4 regions of the Bradyrhizobium algeriense genome follow, and region 1 is predicted to be linked to each of the others. Evidence: predicted binding sites of a transcription regulator. Region 1 holds the regulator's gene; each other region holds the start of a gene.
What was found. Region 1 encodes LexA, which represses DNA repair genes until DNA is damaged. Its sites were predicted from a motif close to TGTTCNNNNTGTGTTCNG; they were not measured.
Positions count from the first base shown of each region.

Region 2: a site for LexA is predicted at 1,585-1,602, ahead of dinB (DNA polymerase IV). Genes of this name have one in related genera too.
Region 3: a site for LexA is predicted at 1,976-1,993, ahead of V1286_RS28335 (ribonuclease T2). Genes of this name have one in related genera too.
Region 4: a site for LexA is predicted at 1,415-1,432, ahead of V1286_RS16215 (single-stranded DNA-binding protein). Genes of this name have one in related genera too.

Region 1 is NZ_JAZHRV010000001.1:3,395,574-3,398,781, reverse strand. Features, by position in the region: gene V1286_RS16755 (ComEC/Rec2 family competence protein) at 1-91, shown strand, start outside; gene V1286_RS16750 (hypothetical protein) at 197-433, opposite strand; gene V1286_RS16745 (hypothetical protein) at 519-947, opposite strand; gene lexA (transcriptional repressor LexA) at 1,172-1,873, opposite strand; gene V1286_RS16735 (molybdopterin molybdotransferase MoeA) at 2,085-3,208, opposite strand, start outside.
Region 2 is NZ_JAZHRV010000001.1:5,042,585-5,045,792, reverse strand. Features, by position in the region: gene V1286_RS24410 (xanthine dehydrogenase family protein molybdopterin-binding subunit) at 1-1,174, shown strand, start outside; gene V1286_RS24405 (portal protein) at 1,211-1,492, shown strand; gene dinB (DNA polymerase IV) at 1,644-2,891, shown strand.
Region 3 is NZ_JAZHRV010000001.1:5,866,868-5,870,075, reverse strand. Features, by position in the region: gene V1286_RS28340 (calcium-binding protein) at 1-1,105, shown strand, start outside; gene V1286_RS28335 (ribonuclease T2) at 1,253-1,933, opposite strand; gene V1286_RS28330 (hypothetical protein) at 2,056-2,517, opposite strand; gene V1286_RS28325 (hypothetical protein) at 2,684-3,004, shown strand; gene V1286_RS28320 (DUF3617 domain-containing protein) at 3,110-3,208, shown strand, end outside.
Region 4 is NZ_JAZHRV010000001.1:3,286,546-3,289,753, forward strand. Features, by position in the region: gene V1286_RS16210 (DUF2306 domain-containing protein) at 22-420, opposite strand; gene V1286_RS16215 (single-stranded DNA-binding protein) at 693-1,181, opposite strand; gene V1286_RS16220 (outer membrane protein) at 1,725-2,477, shown strand; gene V1286_RS16225 (outer membrane protein) at 2,703-3,208, shown strand, end outside.

The DNA.
Region 1 (3,208 bases):
CGAGGCAGACGCCACCGTGCTTGCGCCACGCGTCGTGCCGCGCGCGGTCGACGCCACGCCGGCCGAGGCCGACCTTCAGGCGGAGGAGTAGAGCTCCAGCGAAAGCCTGCCCCGGACTTGATCCGGGGAGGAGACCGGTTCGCGTCAAGAAAACGCGTCAAATCAAAAAATCTAACCCCAGGGCTCTAGATGAATTTCAGTGCTCGTCGAGCGGGGGACTTGAGGGAGTGGCCGGTATTTCGAATGCGCCGAGGTGGAATTCCTCCGGCGCGTCGGGGGTCGACGGCAGGTTGACCAGCGTGAACGACGCCTCGGGGAATTGCCGCCAGATCGCGAGATCTTCGGCCGTGATAGTCAGCCAGCCGTACCGGAACATGTACCGTCCGGGCTCCGTGACGCGACCGGCTTTTTGCCATGTAACCTTGTTGACCACCGACTGCCCCTCGGCGCCCAGTTTCTCACAAAACCATATCACCACGATCCGCCGGCCTGAAACCGGCGGATCGCATGTGCGTCGTTTATCCGGTCACGATGGATCCGGCCCGAGGCGCCTCCGTCACCGCTTCCTTTGCCTTCGCCGACCGTTCGCCCTCGGTCACCGGCAATTGCAGCACGGTCGCGCGCTGGCCTTCGCAAAGCTGCGTCACCAGCACATGGCTTCCGTCAGGAAATTCGATCGCGTCATGATGGCGATCGGACACTTCGGGTTCAATCTGGTTGAACTTGCCGACCCGCCAGTCGGTGGTTCGCGTCCAGATCCATCGGTTGTCGTATCTGACGTCCTCGGTGAACGCCAGTTCGGTGCCGGGAAGCATGCAGACCGCCACTGCGGGCTCGCGTTCCGACGCAAAGCCGCGGGTCGATGTACCGCGGAATGTGGTGGTGATCAGCGTCTCGCCGACCTGGGCCGGTCGCGTTGCCACAGCATGCAGGCTATAGTCACACATCGGATGGCTCCCTCATTTGAGATAGCTGACCCGTGTCTTGAAGGAGGCACAGGCCTCTATCAGAGTAGACTTGGCGCAGAGCCTTTTCTTGTTTCTGGGCATTTCTGCGACGGACGCACTGCGCTTAAATCACAAACGCGATAACGCAGGTTAGTTCCCCACGCCCCACAAAAAACCTCGGCCGAAGGCCGGGGCCGTCGCAGTCCTGTCGGTAACCCGACCATTCAATACTTCCGGTACAGACCGATCAGCTTGCCCTGAATCCGGACCCGGTTCGGCGGCAGGATGCGCACTTCATAGGCAGCGTTGGCGGGCTCCAGCGCGATCGAGGCGCCACGGCGGCGGAAGCGTTTTAGCGTGGCTTCCTCCTCGTCGATCAGCGCCACCACGATGTCGCCGGTGTCGGCGGTTTCGTTGCGCTGGATCAGTGCCATGTCGCCGTCGAGAATGCCGGCGTCCACCATGGAATCGCCGCGCACTTCGAGCGCGTAATGCTCGCCGGAGCCGAGCATGTCGGGCGGCACGCTGATGGTGTGGCTGCGGGTCTGCAGCGCCTCGATCGGCGTACCGGCGGCGATCCGGCCCATCACGGGCACGGCGACCGGGCGGTTGCCGTCGTCCTCGCTGGCCGGCGCGCTTACGGGGCGTTTGCCGAGCGTGCCTTCGATGACGCTCGGCGTGAAGCCGCGGCGGCCGTTGCCGGCGGCAGCCAGCTCCGGCAGCTTGATGACTTCGATGGCGCGGGCGCGGTTGGGCAGGCGGCGGATGAAGCCGCGCTCCTCCAGCGCCGTAATGAGGCGGTGAATTCCGGATTTCGAGCGCAGATCGAGCGCATCCTTCATCTCGTCGAAGGAGGGCGGTACGCCGGCTTCCTTCAGCCGTTCATTGATGAAACGCAGAAGTTCATACTGTTTGCGCGTAAGCATCGCGAGCATTCCCCCGGTTGGTACAGTCTTTCGGTCCCGAATCTCCAGGGTCCATCGCGGGAGTCCCCAAAACTCCCAACCATAGACACTAGCAGTCGAAACAAATCATGAACGGACACTATATGTTCGATATGTGTTCCGCAACCACTTAATTTCAGGTGAACGCATTGCGGCTTCGGCTGAAGACACCCTCAAAGGCGCCGTTCAGGCGTCATTCCGGCAGCCGGAGCAGCTCGCAACGCGAACCCTTCGCGGCAGCCGGCGCGAACGGCGGACGTATCACAAGTGCCCGTGCCGCAGCGAGATTCCCCAATAGCGATGAGTCCTGGTGACTGACCGGCACCGCGATCAGCGTGCCGTCTTCGCGCGCTTCGAGGCGGGCCCGAAGATAGTCTTCACGCTGGTCGTTGGCAGCGAGATCGTGGCCCAGCAGGGCGCTTTCGCGCCGATGATGGACGGCGTCGCGGCCCGATAATGCACGAATCAACGGCACCAGAAACAGGAAGCCGCAGACATAGGAGGAGACGGGATTGCCGGGCAGGCCGATCACCCGCATCGTGCCCAGCCTGCCGTGCATCATCGGCTTGCCCGGCCGCATCGCGATGCGCCAGAACATCATGGCCGTCCCCTCGGCCTCCAGCGACCGCTTGACGAGGTCGTGGTCGCCGACCGAGGCGCCGCCCATGGTGATCAGGATATCCGCGTTTGCCTCGCGCGCACGGCGGATGCCTTGCGCGGTGGCATCGACCGTATCGGCGGCGATCCCGAGATCGACGACCTCGGCGCCCGCCGCCCGCGCCAGTGCTCGGATCCCGTAGCCGTTGGAATAGACGATCTGGCCTGGGCCGGGGGTAGCGCCCGGCATCACCAGCTCGTCGCCGGTGGCGAGCACTGCGACTTTCGGGCGGCGGTGCACCGCAAGCTCCGGATAGTTCATGCCGGCGGCGAGTGACAAATCGCGGTCGGTGAGGCGGCGCCCGCGCGTGAGCAGCACATCGCCCTCACGGAAATCGACGCCGGCGGGGCGGATATGCCGCCCTCGAACGGCGGCTTCGGTGATGGCGATGTGATCGCCGTCGATGGCCGTGTCTTCCTGGATGATGACGGCATCAGCGCCGTCAGGGATCACGCCGCCGGTGAAGATCCTCATCGCTTCGCCTTGGCCTACCTTCCGCTCGAACGGGCGGCCGGCGGCGACCTCGCCGATCACCTTCAGCCGCACCGAAAGATCGGCGGCATCGGCCGCGCGCACCGCATAGCCGTCCATCGCCGACATCGCCTGCGGCGGCTGCGTGCGCCGTGCCGCGACGTCGCGCGCCAGCACGCGATGCCAGG
Region 2 (3,208 bases), 1.6 Mb from region 1:
GGCGACCGGATCGATTGCGTTGGAGAGCACGATCGACGAGATGGCCTTGGCCTGCGGCATGGATCCGCTCGCGTTCCGCCTGAAGAACTATGCCGAGGTCGAGCCGATCACCGGCAAGCCGTTCTCCTCGAAGGCACTGCGGGCCTGTTATGAGCAGGGCGCCGCGCGCTTCGGCTGGGCGAAACGTCCGCTCTCGCCGCGGCAGATGCGCGATGGTGACGGCCTTCTGGTCGGCTGGGGTCTCGGCACGGCAACGTTCCCAGCGATGATGTTCCAGGCTGAAGCCCGCGCTGTGATCCGCCGCGACGGCACAGGCGTGATGGAGATCGGCGCGCATGACATGGGGCAGGGCGCCTGGACGGCGTTGGCCCAGATCGCGGCCGACGGCCTCGGCCTTGATGTTGACCGAGTCGAATTCAGGTCCGGCACGTCGGATCTGCCGGACGGCGGCATCGCCGGCGGGTCGGCGCACACCGCGACCGCGGGAAATGCGATCCACAACGCCGGAGCGGCCTTGATCGCCAGGCTCGCCGATCTCGCAACCAATGACGAGCGCTCAGCGCTGTTCGGCGCCGGCAATGCCGGCGTGATCGCGCGCGACGGGCAACTGTTCCGCCGCGACGATGAGAGTCGTAGCGAGGCCTATCCGGACATCCTCGCTCGCGCCGGCCTTGCCGAGATTGAGGCGCGCGGCATGGGCGGCGCTGATACGGCGGCGCAGGCAGAGTATGCGATGCATGCCCATGGCGCCGTGTTTGCCGAGGTCAAAGTCGATCCCGAGCTCGGCCAGATCCGCGCCACCCGCATGGTCGGCGCGTTCGCCGCGGGGCGCATCATCAATCCGCATCTAGTGCGGAGCCAGCTGTTCGGCGGCATGATCTGGGGCCTGTCCTTTGCGTTGCATGAGGAGGCCATCATCGATCGCCGCAGCGGCCGGATCATGAACGCCAACCTCGCCGAGTACCACATCCCCGTGAATGCTGACGTGCCCAGTCTCGACGTGCTAACCGTCGAGGAGCACGATCCGCACGTCAACGCGCTGGGCATCAAGGGCGTCGGCGAGATCGGCATCACGGGCAGCGCCGGCGCGGTGGCGAATGCAATCTGGCACGCGACCGGCGTGCGGCTCCGCCGCTTCCCAATCCGGATCGACGAACTGCTGACGCAGCTGTAGCGACAGAACTGCACTCCCTCTCCCCCCTTCTGGCCGATTGAGTCGAATCCTAGCAATCGGCAGGAAGTGCAGTTCTTGCCGCGAACGCCCGGCGTTGTGAAGAAAAACGAGCTTCTGACGTCGGCGGCGAAGTGGTTTCACCAGCAATGCGACGCGGGAGATGAGGAAGGCGACGCCTTCCACGACATGGTTGTTTGCGGCATGGGTCGGATGGAAACCCGCTTAGACTATGAGGACAACCCGGAAGATCCGAAACGACCATTTGATGCGCAACGTTCGCAACGCAATCATTGCCGGCGTCGTCGGCGCGCTCGGTAGCGGCGGCGTCAGGTACTGAAGGAAACGTAGAGCCACGGCCTTATGTTGGAACTGGTCACGGGGCGCAGGATCGGCTTGACTTCATCCATGTGTGTTCTCATTATGTTCTCCGCGTGAAACTTCCTCGAAACGTCACGGGCCAACGATCGGGATGGCAACGACAGCCACCATCCTCCATGCGGACCTGGATGCTTTCTATGCCTCGGTAGAGCAGCTGCTCGACCCGTCGTTACGCGGCAAACCGATCGCCGTCGGCGGCGGAGTCGTGCTCGCCGCTTCTTACGAGGCTAAGGCCTTCGGGGTCCGTGGCGGGATGCCGGGACGACAAGCGCGCGGACTCTGTCCGCAACTAACTTTTGTCAGCGGGCATTTCAAGGAATACCAACGGCTGGGCGATGCCGCCATCAAGGTGATCGGCGATTTCACGCCCCTCGTCGAGCGGATTTCCATCGACGAGGCCTTTGCCGACGTTGCGGGCTGCACTCATCTCTTCGGTTCGCCTGCTGAAATTGCAACGGCAATCCGCCAACGGGTGCGGGTGGAGTATGGCCTTCCGATCTCGGTCGGTGTCGCGCGCACCAAGCATCTGGCAAAAATCGCGTCGCAGTTGGCCAAGCCCGACGGATTGGTGGTTGTCGATCCCGACACCGAGTTGCAATTCCTTCACCAAGTGCCAGTCGAGCTGATGTGGGGAGTGGGTCCGGTTACAAAGGCACGGCTGGCCGAGATCGACGTGCTGACGATCGGGCAGCTGGCAAAGACACCAAGATGGTCGCTTGAACGGCTGCTCGGTCCCGCGGCAGGAGAGAAACTCTCAGCGCTGGCATGGAATCGCGATCCACGCGAAATCAAGACCCACCGACGGGCTGGATCTGCGGGAGCGCAGTCGGCGATCGGCGTGAAGTGTGCCGAAGAGCGAGTTTTTCGACCTACCCTGTTTCACCTTGCAGACCGAATCGGCACCCGGCTCCGGGCCAAATCCAGGCCGGGCCGAACCGTGACGGTCCGCGTTCGCTTCGCCGACCTGAACTCAGTTACTCGCTCGCTAACACTCGATGCACCAATCTCCGCGACCGTGATCCTCGCCGAGCTCGCCGAGGAGCTAGTGCGCGCGGTCATCGCGGAACACCCTGACGAGAAGACCATCTCGCTCCTGGCGATCTCTGTGTCGCATCTTGAGGAGCACTGGGATCTCGAGCTGGAACTTCCGCTTGGACTTCAAGATGAACCTCGTCGCCCCGGCACCAAAACAGGCATGGCACGGTGGGCGGCCGACCGTGCTGTCGATAAGATCCGCGATCGCTTCGGATGGGATGCCATTGGGTACGGCTCGGTGGTGCTGGGCATCTCTCGTTCCGTTCCCGACGAATTTCGCGAGCTTGCCGAAAAGGACCTGTGACCGTCGCGGGCCAGGGTTAAGATCTGAGCCCGGCAACACACCGTGTGTACAAAGATGCGTGGCAAACCAAGGTCGCAGCGAGCGCCGTTCTCCCTGAGAACGCCGCAACGAAATCGCAACGAATTGGGTGAAACGACCGTGAACAAAACGGGACAGAGGTGCCCGCCACCGCAAGAAAAATCAACAACTTAAAAGATGTGCACTGCGTTCGGGACGCAGGGATCAAATCGCCCCTAATCGAATGTCGGAATAGGCCGTTGCGCTACAGCCTTTCAGAGTCCGAGGGGCGCTGCACCGACCGCGGCGCCGAGCACCAA
Region 3 (3,208 bases), 2.5 Mb from region 1:
CGGCACCGCGGCAGCGGATGCAGGCACCAAGGTCAGCACGGCAAGTGTATTCAGCCGGGCATCGTCCTCGGCGCCCGGCGCTTCGGCCACCACGGTCAGCATCTCGTACCGCGCCAAGATGTTGCTGGCGCGGGCGTCGGCAGAACAATCCGCCGTTGATCAGCTTCAGGCACAGGTCGATGCCTTTCGCACTGGTGGGTCGGCGGCGGGGCTTCGCGGCACCAACGACGGGTTGTCGGTCGGCATGGATCTGTTCGAGATTATCAGCGGAGCCGGTGACGACAGCATCCACGTTCAGGCCAGCAACGCCACGATCGATGCCGGCGCGGGCAACGATGTGATCGGTGTCGATGGCCAGGCCAGCGTCGTCGCCGGCGAGGGTGACGATGTCGTCTTCACCTATAGTCATTCGACCGTGGATGGCGGCGCCGGCAATGATCATATCAGCACATACGGTCATTCAACGGTCACCGGCGGTGACGGCGATGATTCTATCAGCACCTATGCGTATTCGAGCGTTTCGGGTGGTAACGGAAACGACATACTCAGAGCCTACGGCAATTCCACCCTTGATGGCGGTGCCGGCGACGATAGCCTCAGCGCCTACGATCACGCCAACCTGAGCGGCGGCGCCGGCAATGATCATATCAACGCCTACGACAATGCGGTTGTCGATGCCGGTACCGGTGACGACACCGTCCGCACATACTCACATGCGACTGTGTCGGCCGGCGACGGCGATGACCATGTGTGGACCCATGATTATTCCGTCATCGATGCGGGCGCTGGTAACGATATGATCTGGGTCGGTGGATCTTCGACCGTGACGGGCGGCGCCGGTGACGATTACATCAATGTAACGGGTGATAATTCCACGATCAATTTTGCCAAGGGTGACGGCAACGATGTCGTTCGGATCGGCAACGGCAGCGTCGATTTCTCGATCAGTGGTTATTCGCAGGATGATGTTATCGTCACCCAGTCGTACGGCAGGACCACTGTAAACTTCAAGGGCTCGAACGATTCCCTTGCTTTCGATCACGGCAGCAATGGATCGGTACGACTGAGCTTCGCCGATCACACCAGCGTGGATATTCGTGCTTGACGCCGCTCTGGTGTAGAGGAATCCCGGCCATCCACGTGCCTTGCAGACGACAATAAAGCCGTGGATGACCGGGAACGCAGACAACTCTGGGTAGTCTGCGCAGGACGGGCCGCCATGCCTTGGCCTTGGCATCGCGGAAGAGGATCTTCAGCCGCCCCGCACCGGCGGCATTACTACTTCGTCGCGGCGGCAGGCGCGGCGGTCGGTTTCCTCGCAGGCGCGGAATTGCATGTCCTTGCTCAGGCAGACCCGTACTTCGCTGAGGCGCTTCCCGGAACACGTCACCGAAATCGCCGAACTGCTCAAGCCCGGGTTGATCTTGATGAAGGCCGCCTCGAGATCGCCCGGAGCGATGGTTTTCTGCTCCGACAATTGCAGGAATTCCTCGGGGATCTTCACCGCCGCGCGCGCCTTGCGGATGCTCTCGAAATAGGCCCGCGCGCCAAGGCCCGAACAGGTGCCGTGCTTGTCCCACTCGTTGAAGATCAGGCCGGGCGCCGGCATCAGGTCCAGCATCGAGGTCATGATGTTGCGATCGAGCCGCGGCGAAGGCCGCTGGCAATATTCGGGAAAGCCGCGCTCATATTGCGGCCACAGGCCGTGAACCACGAAGGAATAGGGCCGTTCGCACTGGACCTGTGAGCGCCCGCTATTGCCACGCTCGGCGGCCGCCTCGCAGAACGAGGGCGACCACGAAAGGGCAAGGACATAAAAATCGAACTCGCCCGGGGCGTTCTGCCGGCGGTCCTGCGCGGACGCCATTCCGGCAAAGACGACAACAAGCGCCAGCGAAATCAGAAACCGCGAAATAACGACAAATCGGTGCATCGAACGCCCCTCTACTCGACTACCGGGAGCCTAGCAGGGAGGCGGAACATTTCAAGAACAAAATTAAATGATCGCGAACGTCAGCCGCCGAAGGCTCTGTTCAATCGGCGCGGACCAGGGAATCAGGGCCGTGCGGCCCGGCAGCCGGGGCTATAGGCCCAGTTGCGATCAAGTCCGGTCACGCACCATTCGACGCCCTGGCCGAAGCCGGCAAAGCCGCCATCCTCAATGATCGAGTAGTGCACGGTGCGCATCTTGCCGTCGCTCAGCATCACGTCACCGCTGCAATAGCGGCGCGGAATGTTATCGGACTGCCAAGGCCGGAACGCGGTTTCGTGGATTCGGCCGAAACCGGTGATCGTCAGCGCCGAATTCCAGAACTTGCCCTCTTTCTCCTGGAATCGCGCCGCGATCGTCGACAGCGCCCGCTCGCATTCGGCGACGCGGCCGTCATAGCTGGGGCCGAACAGCCCGAAATTCAGCTCCAGCGGGTTGGCGGCCTGGGCGGCAGGGCTGGAGACCAGCAGGGCGACCGCCGCCGTGATGGGGCCGAGTGCTCTCAAGGATGTGAACAGGTTGCGCATGGGGAATCCGCCGGTAAATCAACGTGAGAGACGGTGCCGCGAAGCCCTGACGAGGTCAAGTGCAGCGCGGCAACACCTGGCGGCGAACTCCGCCTCGTGCTGCAACCATTCTTTTCACGGCCACCGGCGCACACTATGGTGGGCTTCGAGCGAAATGGAGTCTGCGATGCGAAGAATTCTGGCCGCGAGCCTGATTGCCATGTGCCTGGTCGTCATGGGCGGAATGCTGGCGGGGGCGCCGGCGCAGGCGCAGTGGTTCGACATCGACACGGTGCCGCCGTTCAAGGGCAATGACACCGGCGGCATCATCGCCTATCCGCTCGCGATGCAGGCCGACGCCCGTCAGCTCGCCGTTGACCACTGCGCCCGCTACGGCAAGGTGGTGAAATTCCTCGGCGTGCAACCCAATTACGGCGGCTATGTTTCCTTTGCCTGCCGCTGGGTGCCCTACGGCGCGGCCGAGCGGCCGCTGCGCACGCTTTACTGAGCGCGATCCCGCTAGCTTTCCCCGGCTGGACATGTTTTTGCCACGCGAAGCGTGTGTTCACTCGCGCGCACGATATCGTGGAAGAATTCAGGTGGGAGCACAGGCATGAGACGACTGCTTCTTGTAACTTGTTCGGCGCTTGGCCTGCTGGCCCTGTTGCCGGTGAACGGCGCGCTCGCCGTCGAGCTGCCGGTGCGCAAGGCC
Region 4 (3,208 bases), 110 kb from region 1:
AGCGACGCTTTTTGCGGCGGCTTAATGGCCGAAAACCACCGTATGCATGATCCGCCCCGGAAGGAATGTGAACAGCCCGGCAATGACCAGCGCGCCCCCAAAAATCATCGTCATGATCCGGCGATGATCGGCGATCCGATGGCGCCTGGCTCTCCACACCGCGATCGGCAGCACGATCAGCGTGAAGATCGACAGCAGATGGATCGGGCTCCATGGGCCGAGCAAGCGGATCTCGTGGATCCAGAACGAGCTGGCGGCGACGACAGCCATCAGGCCGACCCAGATCCAGCCGACCGTCCGATGCGGCAGCGTGCCCTTCGGCGCAGCGAACTGGACGAGGCCAAGGGCGAAAGCGGCCATTGCCGCGAAGGCATGAACGGGGATCGCGGGAGCGGCATCCAGCAGCGGCGCGAGGGTCATGGCGGTGGTTCCCGGAGGAAGACCGATTGGCGTTCGAGGCAGCGATCAGCTTAAGTGAAATACCTCATGTAAATATTAATAACATAACGGCCGGGCCAACCGCCCGCGGGCCCGGATCGCGACGCGTCTGCCCCCGGCGCAATACAAGAAACGGCTTTTCAGCCGGAATGCGGCCGGTTCTTGCGCCGGCGCATCAGTCGTAACGCAGGCGCAGATGCCAGTTCTCGCAAGAGAATTTCTTGCGAGCCAATGTGCCGGGCGAAGACCCCGATTCAGAACGGGATGTCGTCGTCCATGTCGCTGTTGCGGGCACCGGCCGCCACGGCCCGGCGCGGCGCGGAACTGGCCGGACTGCTGGAGCCGAAATCGCCTGAATCGTCGGAGCCGAAACTGCCGCCACCGCCGCCGCTGCGGCCATCCAGCATCGTCAGGGTCGAGTTAAAACCCTGCAGCACGACTTCGGTCGAGTATTTCTCGACGCCGCTCTGGTCGGTCCATTTGCGGGTCTGCAGCGCGCCCTCGATGTAAACCTTGGCGCCCTTCTTCAGATACTGCTCGACAATCTTGCAAAGCGGTTCGGAGAAAATCACGACGCGGTGCCACTCGGTCTTTTCCTTACGCTCGCCGGTGCCCTTGTCGCGCCATGTCTCCGACGTCGCGATGCTCAGATTGGCAATCGGCCGCCCGTCCTGTGTCCGCCGGATTTCAGGATCCTTGCCGAGGTTGCCGATCAGAATCACCTTGTTCACGCTTCCCGCCATCGCCGCTCTCCACTCGATATCGCCGGCAAAAAATCGCCGGCAAAAAATCACTGGCAAAAATTACTGGTCGGACCCGCCAAGTGCCGGCCGCCTTCAATTCTTGACCTGTTGCTTGTCCGCCTTCTGCGTCCGTTTCCGGACATTCGAACGACCCTATACACTCGCAGGCTCCGCCGACTTAGCGATCCCTCGGCAAGCCGGCGGTTATCCACATATAGCATCGCCCCCGCAGCCGTTCCAGCTTTGTTCCCGCCAGCACCTAATATCTGGCCCGGTTCTCACGATGCAACCCAAGCGCGATTACCGGGAACTCACGGGGAACCGAAAACCTTCCGAAATGGAACCCGAAAGTTCCGCACGGTATCGTGAATATGGCAGGTAAATCATTAGCTTGGGTAAATACACTTCGTTTGTACATGTTGCATTCCGGCGACACCATTTCCGGGCGAGTCGCGATATAGAGGTTGTCGAACGGCGCGAATGCTCGCGTCATTTCGAAACGCTTCGGGACCAACGGAAAGCGGAAGAGCTGGAGATAGACCCATGAAAAAGGTTTTCTTGAGTACGGTTGCCCTCATCGCGTTCGCCGCCCCTGCGGCGGCGGCTGACCTCGCGGCACGGCCTTACACCAAGGCCCCGCCGGCGCCGGTCGCCGTCGTGTACGACTGGAGCGGCTTCTACATCGGCGCCAACGGCGGCTGGGGTACGAGCCGCAAGTGCTGGGATTTCGTCGACGTGACCGGCGCGTTCATCGGGGCCGAGGGTTGCCATGACGCAGACGGCGGCACCGTCGGCGGTCAGATCGGTTATCGCTGGCAGGCCGGCACCTGGGTGTTCGGTGTTGAAGGCCAGGGCAACTGGGCCGACTTCCAGGGCAGCAATGTGAGCCTGCTTTTCCCCGCCGCCCGTAACGAGTCGCGCATCGATGCGTTCGGCCTGATCACGGGCCAGATCGGTTACGCCGCCAACAACGTGCTGTTCTACGTCAAGGGCGGTGCGGCCGTTACGGCGGATCGTTTCCGCGTCTTTGATGTTCCCACGGGCGTCTTGGCTGCCACCACCGGCGACGACACCCGCTGGGGTGCCGTGGTCGGCGCGGGCATCGAATTCGGCTTCGCCCCGAACTGGTCGGTCGGCGTCGAGTACAATCACCTGTTCATGCAGGACCGCACCCACACCTTTGTCGACGCGACCGGCGCCTTCCTCGGCAACGACCGCATCACTCAGGACGTCGATATCGTCACCGCCCGCATCAACTACCGCTTCGGCGGCCCGGGCATCGCGGCGAGGTACTGATCTTCGCTTTCAACGAACGGAATCGAAAAGGCCGGCTTCACGCCGGCCTTTTTTGTTTGGTTGTACTGCGGGATAGTCATACCCGCCACGGTTGCATATTACCTACTTTTGCCGCGGATGTGGTTTTTCGGCGACAGCATTCTGCGATCTCTTCACGCTATATGCGCAGGCAACCTCAAATTGACCACTCCTGCAGTTGCGTTGGAAATGCTGAAAGGAAGAAACGTGAAGAAAGTTTTGTTGACGACCACCGCTCTGATCGCGCTTGGAATCGCCCCCGCGACTGCCGCAGACCTTGCCGCACGGCCATATACCAAAGCACCAGCGATGGCGGTTGCGGTGTACAACTGGAGCGGCTTCTACGCTGGCGTTAACGGCGGCTGGGGATCGAGCCGCAACCGTTGGGACGAGACCAGCCTCGGCATCGCTTTCTCGGAGGGCAGCCATGACGCAACCGGCGGCACCGTCGGTGGTCAGATCGGCTACCGCTGGCAGGCTGCTTCGTGGGTGTTCGGCGTGGAAGCGCAGGGCAACTGGGCTGACTTCCACGGCAGCAATGCGATCCCGCTGCTTCCGGCGTTCACCAACGACACTCGTGTCGATGCCTTCGGACTGTTCACCGGTCAGGTCGGCTACGCCGCGAACAACGTACTGTTCTACCTCAAGGGCGGCGCCGCCGTGACCTCCGATCGCTACCGCGTGCTCGCGACCGGCACCGGTGTCCAGCTCGC